DNA from 4 places in the Kribbella flavida DSM 17836 genome. Region 2 is predicted to be linked to each of the others. Evidence: predicted binding sites of a transcription regulator. Region 2 holds the regulator's gene; each other region holds the start of a gene.
The links. Region 2 encodes HrcA, which represses chaperone genes, less so after heat shock. Its sites were predicted from a motif close to TTGGCACTCGNNNNNNNCGAGTGCCAA; they were not measured.
Positions count from the first base shown of each region.

Region 1: a site for HrcA is predicted at 2,119-2,145, ahead of groES (co-chaperone GroES). Genes of this name have one in related genera too.
Region 3: a site for HrcA is predicted at 2,258-2,284, ahead of groL (chaperonin GroEL). Genes of this name have one in related genera too.
Region 4: a site for HrcA is predicted at 1,430-1,456, ahead of KFLA_RS39555 (FmdB family zinc ribbon protein). Genes of this name have one in related genera too.

Region 1 is NC_013729.1:6,475,096-6,478,342, forward strand. It holds gene groL (chaperonin GroEL) at 1-1,534, opposite strand, end outside; gene groES (co-chaperone GroES) at 1,682-1,978, opposite strand; gene KFLA_RS29930 (peptidoglycan-binding domain-containing protein) at 2,308-2,928, shown strand; gene KFLA_RS29935 (class I SAM-dependent methyltransferase) at 2,951-3,247, shown strand, end outside.
Region 2 is NC_013729.1:2,524,485-2,527,731, forward strand. It holds gene KFLA_RS11940 (Gfo/Idh/MocA family protein) at 1-608, shown strand, start outside; gene hrcA (heat-inducible transcriptional repressor HrcA) at 705-1,724, shown strand; gene dnaJ (molecular chaperone DnaJ) at 1,753-2,889, shown strand; gene KFLA_RS11955 (16S rRNA (uracil(1498)-N(3))-methyltransferase) at 2,904-3,247, shown strand, end outside.
Region 3 is NC_013729.1:6,430,622-6,433,868, forward strand. It holds gene KFLA_RS29725 (DinB family protein) at 1-320, shown strand, start outside; gene groL (chaperonin GroEL) at 450-2,075, opposite strand; gene KFLA_RS29735 (MmcQ/YjbR family DNA-binding protein) at 2,404-2,742, opposite strand; gene KFLA_RS29740 (PspC domain-containing protein) at 2,886-3,215, shown strand.
Region 4 is NC_013729.1:6,211,515-6,214,761, reverse strand. It holds gene mscL (large conductance mechanosensitive channel protein MscL) at 1-217, opposite strand, end outside; gene KFLA_RS28665 (CpaB family protein) at 364-975, opposite strand; gene KFLA_RS39555 (FmdB family zinc ribbon protein) at 1,054-1,410, opposite strand; gene KFLA_RS28645 (hypothetical protein) at 1,590-3,247, shown strand, end outside.

The DNA.
Region 1 (3,247 bases), 3.6 Mb from region 2:
GCAGCGCCGCGATGGAGCCGGCGTTGGCGAGCGCGGAACGGGTGACCTTGACCGGGTCCAGGACACCCTGGCCGAGCAGGTCGCCGTACTCACCGGTGGCGGCGTTGAAGCCGCTGCCGACCTCGAGCTCGGCCACCTTGGCGGTGACGACGTAGCCCTCGTAGCCGCCGTTCTCGGCGATCCAGCGCAGCGGCTCGACGATCGCCTTGCGGACGATCCGGACACCGGCGAGCTCGTCGCCCTCCAGGCCCAGGTTGTCCTCCAGCACCGCGGCGGCGTGCACGAGAGCCGAGCCGCCACCGGCGACGATGCCCTCCTCGATCGCCGCGCGGGTCGCCGACACGGCGTCCTCGATGCGGTGCTTCTTCTCCTTGAGCTCGACCTCGGTGGCCGCGCCGACCTTGATCACGCAGACGCCACCGGCCAGCTTGGCCAGCCGCTCCTGCAGCTTCTCGCGGTCCCAGTCGGAGTCGGTGCGCTCGATCTCGGCCTTGATCTGGTTGACCCGGGCCTCGATGTCGTCGGACTTGCCGGCACCCTCGACGACGGTCGTGTTGTCCTTGCTGACCACGATGCGGCGGGCGGTGCCGAGCACCTCGAGACCGACCTGGTCCAGCTTGAGGCCGACCTCGGGAGCGATCACCTGCGCGCCGGTGAGGGCGGCGAGGTCCTCCAGCATCGCCTTGCGGCGGTCACCGAAGCCCGGCGCCTTGACGGCGACGGAGGTGAAGTTGCCGCGGATCTTGTTCACGACCAGGGTCGACAGGGCCTCGGCCTCGACGTCCTCGGCGATGATCAGCAGGGTCTTGCCGGACTGGACGACCTTCTCCAGCAGCGGCAGCAGGTCCGCGACGGCGGAGATCTTGCCCTGGTTGATCAGGATGTACGGGTCGTCCAGCACCGCTTCGCCGGCCTCGGCGTCGGTGATGAAGTAGGGCGAGATGAAGCCCTTGTCGAACTGCATGCCTTCGGTGAACTCGAGCTCGGTGCCGAAGGTGTTCGACTCCTCGACGGTGATCACGCCGTCCTTGCCGACCTTGTCGAAGGCGTCGGCGATCAGGCCGCCGATCTCGGCGTCGCGGGCGGAGATGGTGGCGACGTGGGCCATGTCGCCCTTGTCGTCGACCGGCCGCGCGGTCTCGACCAGCCGGGCCGAGACGGCCTCGACGGCGGCCTCGATGCCCTTCTTCAGGCCCATCGGGTTGACCCCGGCGGCGACGGCCCGCAGGCCCTCGTGCACCAGCGCCTGGGCGAGCACCGTGGCGGTGGTGGTCCCGTCACCGGCGACGTCGTTGGTCTTGGTCGCCACCTCCTTGGCCAGCTGCGCGCCGAGGTTCTCGAACGGGTCGTCCAGCTCGACCTCACGGGCGACGGTGACGCCGTCGTTGGTGATGGTCGGTGCACCCCACTTCTTGTCCAGCACGACGTAGCGGCCCTTGGGCCCCAGCGTCACCTTCACCGTGTTCGCGAGCTTGTCGACGCCACGCTCCAGGGCGCGCCGCGCGTTCTCGTCGAACTCGAGGATCTTCGGCATGGAAAAACCAGTCCCTCTCTGAATGCTTGTCCGATGCGGCTCAGCGGCCCCTGACTGACTCCGCCCCGGCGCCGGTGATCGGCACCGGGGCGGTGTCAGTCAGGAACAGCGAGCCAGTGGCGCGACGCGAGGCGTCGCGCCGGTACGTCACTTGCTGACGATGGCGAGGATGTCGCGCGCGCCCAGGATCAGGTAGTCCTGGCCGTCGTACTTGACCTCGGTGCCGCCGTACTTGGAGTAGATGACCTTGTCGCCGACGGCGACGTCCAGCGGGACGCGGTTGCCGTTGTCGTCGATGCGGCCGGGGCCGACGGCGAGGACCTCGCCCTCCTGCGGCTTCTCCTTGGCGGTGTCCGGGATCACCAGGCCGGACTTCGTGGTCTGCTCGGCTTCGAGCGGCGCAACGAGGATACGGTCCTCGAGCGGCTTGATCGTGACCGACACTTGCTGACCTCCACGGTCGAGTTCTTGTCTGTGTTCACCCTGCGTCAGGCGGCCGTCCCGCCCGTGCCGTCGCGGGGGTCAGGGGCCGGGGCCGCTGGCACCCTCGGGTGGAGAGTGCCAACAACGAATCTAGGCCGCGATTAGCACTCGGTCAACTCGAGTGCCAGAAAGTCCGCCCGCGGCGAACAAGGCCGGGCCGTCCGGCGGCCGTCCGGGAGGGTGAGCGAGCCGGTACATTCCGCGATCGAGGGCTGGGACTTCCCGTTCGGACATGGGACCGTTCTCGGTGAGGGTCCCGCCCGGCCGGGATCACAGCACGAGGAGCCCAGATGAAACTTCGCTTCGCGTTCCCGAAACCGTCCAAGCCGTCCACCCGGGCCCTGGTCGCGGTCGCCGCGCTCGTGATCAGCCCGATCGCCGTCGCCGGCCTCGCCGCGGCAGGTGACCGCCCGGACCCCGCCTCCGAGAAGCAGCCCCCAGCAGCCGGCGCACCCGCAGCTGCGCCGAACACAGCCGGAGACGCCGCCGGCGACGCCGGAGACGCCGGCGTACGGACTGCTGCTGCGGCCGGGCTGGAGCAGTGCCGCAGTGCTCGACTGGTAGCGGCCTCGAACGGCTGGGGCGTGCCGCTGCCATCGGTCTGGGAGAGCAGCAACACCCGGTGCAACCTGCGGTACGGCGACAACCCGCACCGCGGCGGTGAGCGGTTCGGCGATCCCGATACCGCCATCCGGACCCTGCAGCGCAACCTGAACTACTGCTACGGCAGCAAGCTCACCATCGACGGCGTCTACGGCAGCAACACCCGCGCGATCGTCATGCAGGTGCAGAAGCGCCACAAGCTCGCCGCTGACGGTATCTACGGACCGCAGACCCGCTCGACGATGAACTGGCGTCTCTACCACTCGGCCAAACGGATCTGGAGCAGCGGCTGCTACAGCCCGGTCTGAACCACCAGCGCAGAATGGGCGCGTGACACCCGACTCGATCACGGCGCTGCTCGCACCGCCGGGTGCTGACGCGTTGGCGGAAGCCTGCGCCGCGTTCACACCGGGCAACGAGCTGCAGCTGGTCGAGAAGCTCCGCCGCCGGTACGACGCGGCTGTGGTGACCGCAGCGGTCACTCAGGCGTCTCTGCGGCACCGGGCGGTCGCCAAGTTCGGTGCGGCCGACGCAGCGCGCATGTACTTCACGCCGGACGGGCTGGAGCAGTCCACGCGTTCCACTGTCGCGTCCCACCGGGCTGCTCGGATCGCTGCGGCCCTACCT
Region 2 (3,247 bases):
CGGAGTTCTACTACCAGGCCGGCGGCGGACCGCTGCTCGACATGGGCCCGTACTACGTGACCAGTCTGGTCACGCTGCTCGGCCCGGTTCGCCGGGTCACCGGGCGCGCCGGGCGCTCGCAGGAGCAGCGCAAGGTGCACACCGGGCCCCGGGCCGGCACGACGTTCGCGGTGGACGTGCCGACCCATGTCACCGGCATTCTCGAGCACGCCTCGGGCGCGCTGACGACCGTGCTGATGTCGTTCGACGTGTGGGCCGCGCGGCTGCCCCGGATCGAGATCCACGGCACCGAAGGCAGCCTGTCGGTGCCCGACCCCAACCACTTCGACGGCACCGTCGAGCTCGCCACCGCCACCCAGCGGGACTGGACCCCGCTCCCGGTGGCCGGCGGGTACGCCGGGGCAGGCCGCGGGGTCGGTGTCGCCGACATGGCCCGCGCCATCCGCACCGGTGAGCCGCACCGGGCCGACGGAGCGCTGGCGTACCACGTGCTCGACGTCCTGGAGTCGCTGCTCGAAGCGGCCGCCCAGGACCAGCCGGTGGACGTCGCGAGTACGGTCGACCGGCCGGCCGCAGTACCGTTGGGAGCCTCCCCCGAAACAGCCTGACGAGCCATCTGTCGCTACGGCTCGGTAGACTGGCACTCGGGCTGTCTGAGTGCCAGTCGAGAGATGCTGGGCCGATGCTGAGAGAGGGTGGTGCGCGTGCTGGACGAACGCAAACTGGACGTCCTCCGGGCCATCGTCGAGGACTACGTGGCGACGCACGAGCCGGTCGGCTCGAAGACGCTGGTCGACCGGCACAACCTCGGTGTCTCCCCGGCCACGGTGCGTAACGACATGGCCGCGCTGGAGGAGGAGGGGTACATCACCCAGCCGCACACCAGCGCCGGCCGGATCCCGACCGACGCCGGGTACCGGCTGTTCGTCGACAAGCTGAGCACGGTCAAGACCTTGTCGCCGGCCGAGAAGAAGGCGATCTCGTCCTTTCTCGGCGGCGCGGTCGACCTGGACGACGTGGTCCGCCGGACGGTGCGGCTGCTGGCCCAGATCACCCGGCAGGTCGCGATCGTGCAGTACCCGACACTGACCCGCTCCAGCGTGCGGCACGTCGAGGTGGTCACGATGACGCCGCGGCGGCTGCTGCTGGTGCTGATCACGAGCACCGGCCGGGTAGAGCAGCGGATCGTCGAGGCGCCGGACGACGTCGACGAGCAGCTGATCGCCGACCTGCGCTCTCGGCTGAACACCGCGCTCACCGGTCAGCGGCTGTCCGAGGCGGCCGGCGCGCTGGCCGGGCTGCCCGACACCTTCCAGCCGGCCGACCGGGCGCTGGTCACGGCGATCGTGACGACCCTGCTGGAGGCCTTCACCGACGAGGGCGAGCAGCGGATCGCGGTCGGCGGCGCGGCCAACCTCACCCGGTACGGCGACGACTTCGAGCGCAACGTGAAGCCGGTGCTGGAAGCGCTCGAGGAGCACGTGATCCTGCTCAAGCTGCTGGGCGAGGCGACCCATCCGCAGACCCTGACGGTCCGGATCGGGCACGAGAACCCGTACGAGGAACTGGCCACCACCTCGGTGGTCGCGACCGGGTACGGCTCCAAGTCGGAGGCGCTGGCCACGCTCGGCATCGTCGGCCCGACCCACATGGACTATCCGAGCACGATGGGCGCGGTCCGCGCCGTCGCGCGGTACGTCAGCCAGATCCTGGCCGACTCCTGATGACTTTCCCCTACCTCTGGTCTGGAGCATGAGCACCGATTACTACGCCGTCCTGGGCGTCAGCCGTGACGCCTCCCAGGACGAGATCAAGAAGGCCTACCGCAAGCTGGCCCGCCAGTACCACCCGGACGTGAACGACTCCGAGGACGCGCACGCGAAGTTCCAGGAGATCGGCCGCGCGTTCCAGGTGCTCAGCGATCCGCAGAAGAAGCAGGTGCACGATCTCGGCGGCGACCCGTTCGCGAGTGCCGGCGCCGGCGGCCCCGGCTTCGGCCAGGCGTTCACCTTCACCGACATCATGGACGCCTTCTTCGGCCAGACCGGCGGGGCGACCCGTGGGCCGCGGCCGCGGACCCGGCGGGGCCAGGACGCGCTGATCCCGCTGCGGATCGACCTGAGCGAGGCGGCCTTCGGGACCACCCGCGAGCTCAAGGTCGACACCGCGGTGCTCTGCCCGACCTGCTCCGGCTCCGGCGCGGCGGCCGGGTCCGAGCCGGTCACCTGCGAGATCTGCCACGGTCGCGGCGAGGTGACGCACACGCAGCGCTCGTTCCTCGGCGAGGTCCGCACGATGCGGCCGTGCCCGAACTGCCGCGGCTTCGGCACCACCATCCCGAACCCGTGCGTCGAGTGCTCCGGCGACGGCCGGGTCCGGTCCCGACGGACCGTCACGGTCAAGATCCCCGGCGGCGTGGACAGCGGCACCCGGGTGCAGCTGTCCGGCCAGGGCGAGGTCGGCCCCGGCGGCGGACCGGCCGGCGACCTGTACGTCGAGATCGAGGTCGAGCCGCACGAGATCTTCACCCGCAGCGGCGACGACCTGCACTGCACGGTGACGCTGCCGATGACCGCGGCCGCGCTCGGTACGACGATCAACCTGCCGACGCTGGAGGGTGAGACCACACCGCTGGAGGTGCGGCCTGGCACCCAGTCCGGCACGACGATGACGCTGACCGCGCGGGGTGTGCCGCGGCTGCGGCACGCCGGCCGGGGTGACCTGATCGTGCAGGTGATCGTCGAGACGCCGACCCGGCTCGACGACGAGCAGGCGGCGCTGCTGCGTCAGCTGGCCGAGGTCCGCGGTGAGGAGCGGCCGCAGGGCCAGGTCCAGGCCGCGCACAAGGGCGTCTTCGGGCGGCTTCGCGACGCCTTCGGCGCGCACTGAAACCGTCACCCGGTATGGGACTTCCCGTCTTCCACCTGGCCGACCTCGGCGCCGGTTCCGCGACCGGTGCCGGGGACGAGCTGACCCTGGACGGACCCGAGGGCCGGCACGCGGCGGTCGTCCGCCGGATCGGGATGGGGGAGCGCCTGCGGCTGACCGACGGGCGCGGGTCGTTCGCCGAAGGTGCCGTGGTCGCGGCCTCGAAGTCCGGGGTCACGGTGGCCGTCGACCGGCGGGCCGAGGTGCCGCCGCCGGCGCCGCGGCTGGTCGTCGTCCAGGCGTTGCCGAAGGGTGAGCGGGCCGAGCTCGCGGTCGAGATGCTGACCGAGATCGGCGCGGACCTGATCGTGCCGTGGAA
Region 3 (3,247 bases), 3.7 Mb from region 2:
CCCACGCCCGGCAGACGGTGCCGCCGCACCGGACCGACGTGCACTGGCCCGGCACCCTGCTCGGCACCCGCGACTGGATGCACCACCTGCGCGACGAGTGGTCGGTCGTGCTCGAGGACTCCTCCCGACTGACGCTGCCCGCGGCGTTCCCGTGGTCGCCGGAGTCAGGCCGCAGTCACGCCGATCTCTACGCCTGGGTGAACGCCGAGCTGATGAAGAACGCCGCCGAGATCGGCCAGCTCCGGCTGCTGCGCGCCGCCCACCGGCCGCCCGCCCCCTCGGTCCTCCACCCGGACAAAGAGTTTCCGGACGGCATCTGACCGGCTGATCTCACCGGCACCTGAGCACCGGCACCTGAGCACCGGCACCTGAGCACGACAGAAGGCGGCCCCGGGCTGGGACCCGGGACCGCCTTCGCTGTCGTGCGTGGTACTACCGACTTCGGTGGATCAGAAGTCCATGCCGCCCATGTCGGGGGCGCCACCCGGAGCGGCCGAGGCCTTCTCCGGCTTGTCGGCGATGACCGCCTCGGTGGTGAGGAACAGGGCCGCGATCGAGGCCGCGTTCTGCAGCGCCGAGCGGGTCACCTTGGCGGGGTCGATGATGCCGGTGGCGATCAGGTCGACGTACTCGCCGGTCGCGGCGTTCAGACCGTGACCCGGCTCGAGGTTGCGGACCTTCTCCACCACGACGCCACCCTCGAGGCCGGCGTTGACGGCGATCTGCTTCAGCGGCGCCTCGACGGCGTGCCGAACGATCTGCGCACCGGTCGCCTCGTCGCCCTCGAGCTCCAGCTTCTCGAACGCCTTCACCGACGCCTGCAGCAGCGCGACGCCACCACCGGCGACGATGCCCTCCTCGACGGCCGCCTTCGCGTTGCGCACGGCGTCCTCGATGCGGTGCTTGCGCTCCTTCAGCTCGACCTCGGTGGCCGCGCCGACCTTGATCACCGCGACGCCGCCGGCCAGCTTGGCCAGCCGCTCCTGCAGCTTCTCGCGGTCGTAGTCGGAGTCCGACTTCTCGATCTCGGCGCGGATCTGGTTGACCCGGCCCTGGATCGAGTCGGCGTCGCCGGTGCCCTCGACGATGGTGGTCTCGTCCTTGGTGACGACCACCTTGCGGGCCTGGCCGAGCAGCTCCAGGTCCACGGTGTCGAGCTTGAGGCCGACCTCTTCGGAGATGACCTGGCCGCCGGTGAGGATGGCGATGTCGGTCAGCATGGCCTTGCGGCGGTCACCGAAGCCCGGCGCCTTGACGGCGACGGTCTTGAAGGTGCCCTTGATCTTGTTCACGACCAGGGTCGCCAGCGCCTCGCCCTCGAGGTCCTCGGCGATGATCGCCAGCGGCTTGCCGGTCTGCATGACCTTCTCCAGCACCGGGACCAGGTCCTTGATGCTCGAGATCTTGCTGTTCACCACGAGGATGTACGGGTCGTCGAGAACCGCTTCCATCCGCTCGGTGTCGGTCACGAAGTACGGCGAGATGTAGCCCTTGTCGAAGCGCATGCCCTCGGTGAGCTCGAGCTCCAGACCGAAGGTGTTGCTCTCCTCGACGGTGATGACACCTTCCTTGCCGACCTTGTCCATCGCCTCGGCGATGATCTGGCCGACCTGGGTGTCGGCGGCCGAGATCGAGGCGGTCGCAGCGATCTGCTCCCGGGTCTCGACCGGCTTGGCCAGCGCCAGCAGCTGCTCGCTGACGGCCTCGGTCGCCTTCTCGATGCCCTTCTTCAGGCCCATCGGGTTGGCGCCGGCGGCGACGTTGCGCAGACCCTCGCGGACGAGAGCCTGGGCCAGCACGGTGGCGGTGGTGGTGCCGTCACCCGCGACGTCGTCGGTCTTCTTGGCAACTTCCTTGACGAGCTCGGCCCCGATCTTCTCGTACGGGTCCTCGAGCTCGATCTCCTTGGCGATGGAGACACCGTCGTTGGTGATCGTGGGGGCGCCCCACTTCTTCTCCAGGACGACGTTGCGGCCCTTGGGGCCAAGCGTCACCTTGACGGCGTCGGCGAGGGTGTTCATTCCCCGCTCGAGGCCGCGGCGCGCCTCTTCGTTGAAAGAAATCAGCTTGGGCATTCTCCGCGAGTCCTCCCGCGTCGAGTTCTGGTGGTTCAGCCGGCCGGATGCCCGCGACGGACGGCACCGGCGTCGCGGCGGTCACGTCCCGCCCCGTCTCCGGCGCCTCATCGAGGCCGTCTTCGTACGTACTCAACGGGCAAGCTGGTTATCACTCTCGCCCAGTGAGTGCTAACCAAGTATTAGCACTCGACCCCAGCGAGTGCAAGCCGGGCCAGGCCCGCCGGGCGTTGCGCTGCGAGCGTGACGCTCGACGTCTCTGCGGCCACTCCGAACCGCTGGAACGACGTAGGCGCGCTGGGTCCTGGTGCGCCGCGAGGTGTAGGGCTCACTCCGGCTCCAGCTGGGCGATCAGGTACTTCGGGGCGTTCAGTCGCCACGCCTCGGTGATCAGCTCGGCGACCTCCTCGTCGTCGGCACCGGCCAGGTCGATCGACAGCCAGCCGAACCGGCCGGACTCCCACCAGGACGCGTACACCTCTGGATTCTCGGCGATCATCGCCTGCTGCTCCTCGCGCAACGCCTTGAGGAAGAGCGTCGACTCGTCCTCCGACAGGTAGGCGAAGCCCTTCTTCCGGACTTTGTACGCCGGCTGACCGGCCCAGCCCTCGTGCTCCTCCGCCCCTGGCAACCGCAGCACCAGGTCCTGCACCGCCCTCGCGTCCATACCGCGAAGCTAACTCCCCGGACCGACAGTTCCGGTCCATAAGTCGTCAGGGGCGGCGATCCCCCACGGCCAGGGGTCGGGTCAGGGGTCAGTCGGTACCGATCCCGATGTGCCGGGCGGCCTCCGGGCAGCACAGTAGAGACATGACGAACAACAGCGCACCCTTCTCGAACCTGTCCGGCAAGACCCTCCGCCGCTCGCGCGACCAGCGGATGCTGTCCGGAGTCTCCGGCGGCATCGCGGAGTACCTGAACATCGACGCCACCCTGGTCCGGCTGGGCATCGTCGGGCTCACCCTGATCACCGGCGGTGGCGCCCTGCTCGGCTACGTGGCCGCCTGGATCGTGATGCCGGAGGCTGACGGCAAGGCGGTCTGGCAGAGCACCCAGCAGCCGCAGCAGCCCCAGCCGCAGCCGACCCCGGAGGCGGACATCGCCGCCCGGATCTACGACGAGAAGCCGCCGGCCGCGTGACCCGCTCGCCACGGCAGCAGTGAAGGAGTAGC
Region 4 (3,247 bases), 3.7 Mb from region 2:
TGATCGCGGCGAAGTCGATCGTCGACTTCTCGTTGCCCTCGACGATCGTCCAGGCGAGGCCCTTCACGTTGGAACCGCCCAGCGAGGCGACCAGCGGGTTGACCAGGCTGTCGACCACGGTCTTCACCACGGTCGCGAAAGCGGTGCCGATCACGACGGCGATCGCCAGGTCCAGCACGTTGCCGCGCATCAGGAATTCCTTGAAGCCCTTGAGCATCTCTTTCTGCCTCCACGAAGAGGGCCCATCGGCCCCACGGCGGTGTGTACCGGGACAAGGTAGGACTCCGCCGGAGGGCAGGCGAGGGAGCGCGCCGGGCGATCGCGGATCGTAGCCGCAGATGTCCGCTCAGTGAAAGGGCCGGGTCAGCTCGTGTCGGGAGTGAGCGCGACGGTCAGTCGGGTGTTCGCCGAGGCCTGGGCCAGCCGGGCGGCGGTACCGGGCGACGCGGCGAGTACGACCAGAGCGCCGGTACTGCGGGTCGGCGCGGGCAGGGCCAGGATCGGAACCGCCTCGGCCAGTCTCGTCGCGGATGCGTCGGCGGTGGCCGAGGCGGCGTACAGGTCGATGCGGTCGCCGGGGCGGAGCAGGGCTGCGATGTCGGCGTCGTCCAAGCGGAGGGGATAGGCGAGCAGGCCGGGTGGGACCGCCGTCGGTGTCAGGAACCGGGCGTCGGTCAACGGCTCGCCGGACCGGACGGCGGTGGCCAGGACCCGGTGGGACAGGTCTGTGCCTGGTGGCAGGACGCCCGCAGGGACGGTCGAGGTCGGTAGCCGCAGCGTCCGGATGTCGCCCGCGGCGGGGGTGAGGCCGCCGGGCAGGTCCCGGGCGGCGGCCAGGACCGGTGTGGAGGCGGCCGGTGGCGGCGAGACCGCGACCAGCGCGAAGTAGACGGCGGCGGCCGCGAAGAGGCCGGCGAGGAGCCGGCGGTGCCAACGGGCGGCGCGGACCAGGTCGTGCAGGAAGGAGTTCGTCATGCCAGGGAAAGTACGAGTTTCCGCGGCCGAGCAGCTTCCGTTGTCCACAGGCCGGGGACAGCGCCCCCGGGAAGGGGATCAGGCAGCGCTGGAGGAGGACCCCGAGCCCGAGGAGCCGGACGAGGACGAGGATGACGACGAGGACGAGGACGACGAGGAAGAGGCCGCGGACGACGACTTGGACGAGTCCGAGGACGACGAGCTCGACGCGGACGTGGACGAGGAGTCGGACTTCGCGCCGACCGTGCTGCTGCCCGACGAGCGGCTGTCGGTGCGGTAGAACCCGGAGCCCTTGAACACGACGCCCACCGCGTTGAACACCTTGCGCAGGGTGCCGTCGCAGTTCGGGCAGACGGTCAGGGCGTCGTCGGTGAAGCTCTGCCGGACCTCGAGCGCTTCGCCGCAGTCGGTGCACTGGTACTGGTACGTCGGCACGTCATTCCCCTTCAGGCCGCTGGCACTCTTGCTACTCGACTGCTAATAATGCGGCAGAGCGGCGAAGTATTCCAACTCGGATCTGCGGACCGAGCGAACCGGCAGGCCCCAGGAAGCATCTTCAGTCTGTGGGACCACTGGGGCGGGAACTGAAAAGTTGTGCGCGGTCGGCGAGCCGGATGGCGCCGGGAGCACTGGTCTGGGCCGGGGCTGCGGGCCTGACCGGAGCCTTCGGGACGCCATGGGGCGACGTACTGCTCTACAGCGTCTACCTGGGACTTGGCATCATGCTGCCAGGCGTCCTGCTGTGGCGGTGGGGCCGTGGAAACCAGGACGGCTTCCCGGCGGACCTGGCCTTCGGCACGGGTCTCGGCTTCGCGCTGTCGATCCTCACCTACATCCCCGGCCGGGCCATTGGGCTCCCGCTGCTGCCGGTAGCCGTGCCGGTGGTGACAGTCGTTGCCTTCGTCGCGGTGCGGAGCCTCCGCGCCCACTGGCGGAGTAGCCGGCCGCCGATGCCGGCGTGGTGGGCCTGGAGTGTCGCGGCCGCTGCGGTGCTGGGCCTCTGGGTGATCATGCGCAGTGGGCTCCAGATCGAGCCCATCGCCTTCCCCGACGCCGCCTTCCAGTACAGCGACCTGCCGTACCAGTTGGCGCTCGCCGCCGAGCTGAAGCACCACATGCCCGGTCAGATCCCCTTCGTCATCGGGGAGTCGCTCAGTTACCACTGGTTCCTGCACGCCGAGCTCGCGGCGGCGAACTGGCTGACCGGGATCGAGCTGGACCTCCTTCTCCGCCGCCTGATCCCGGTCACAGCGGCTCTGGTCCCAGTGCTCGCGGTGGCGGCCTTGGCGACTCGGCTGGCGCGCAAGTCCTGGGCGGGCCCGCTGGCCGCCTGGCTGCTGCTGACCGTGTCCAGCTTCGACGTCTACGGCTGGAACGGCCGCGACCTGATCAGCCAAGCGGCGTACTCGAGCGGCGTGCTGATGTACAGCCTCACGCACGCGTTCGCCGTCGTGCTGGCGTTCCCGGTCGTCTGGCTGATCGTCTGCGTACTCCGCGGCGACACCAGGAGGAGTCACTGGGTGCTCCTGGTCGTCGGCTTGGCAGCACTCGCCGGCGCCAAGGCCTCGTTCGTGCCCTTGCTGGTCGCCGCGGTCGGCCTGGCCGTGGTCGCTCGCTTCGCAGTGACCCGTCGAGTGGATCGCGCCTCGGTAGCACTGGGGCTCACAGTGCTGGCGACGTTCGTCTTCGCCCAGGCCGTGCTGTTCAGCGCAGGCTCATCCGGAGTTGCCTGGGGACCCGGGCAGAGCTTCCACGCGCTGGCCGGGCAGGTCGGCTTCGGTTCCCGCTACCACGGCGAACCGGCGGCCATTGCGGTCCTGGGTACGACGGGCACCACGCTGCTGGTCTCCTGGGCGCTCGGCGGCCTCGGCATGCTGGGCTTCCTCCGGGAGCGCCGCTGGAAGTCACCCGACGCCGTCTTCCTGGTCAGCTTCGTGCTCGTTGGCGTGGTGGCAGGCGCGGTCTTCCGCCATCCCGGCTACAGCCAGCTGTACTTCGTCCGCGCAGCCTTCCCGATCGCCATCGCGGCCTCGGTGTGGGGGCTCACGCTCCTTCTCGGCGGCCTGCGCCTGCGCCAGCTCGTTCCTCGCGTGCTCCTGGCGCTGGCCGCCGGCATGGTGCTGGCCAAGGTGCTCTCCGCGCTGACACCGACCAAGCCGCGCCTCAGCCAAGGCATTCTCGCCGTCAGCGTCCAGGTGCTCTGGCCGTGGGCCACCGTGTTCCTGGTCGCCGCCCTGGTCACGCTCGTCCTGAGGCGCACCGGCGAGCGGGC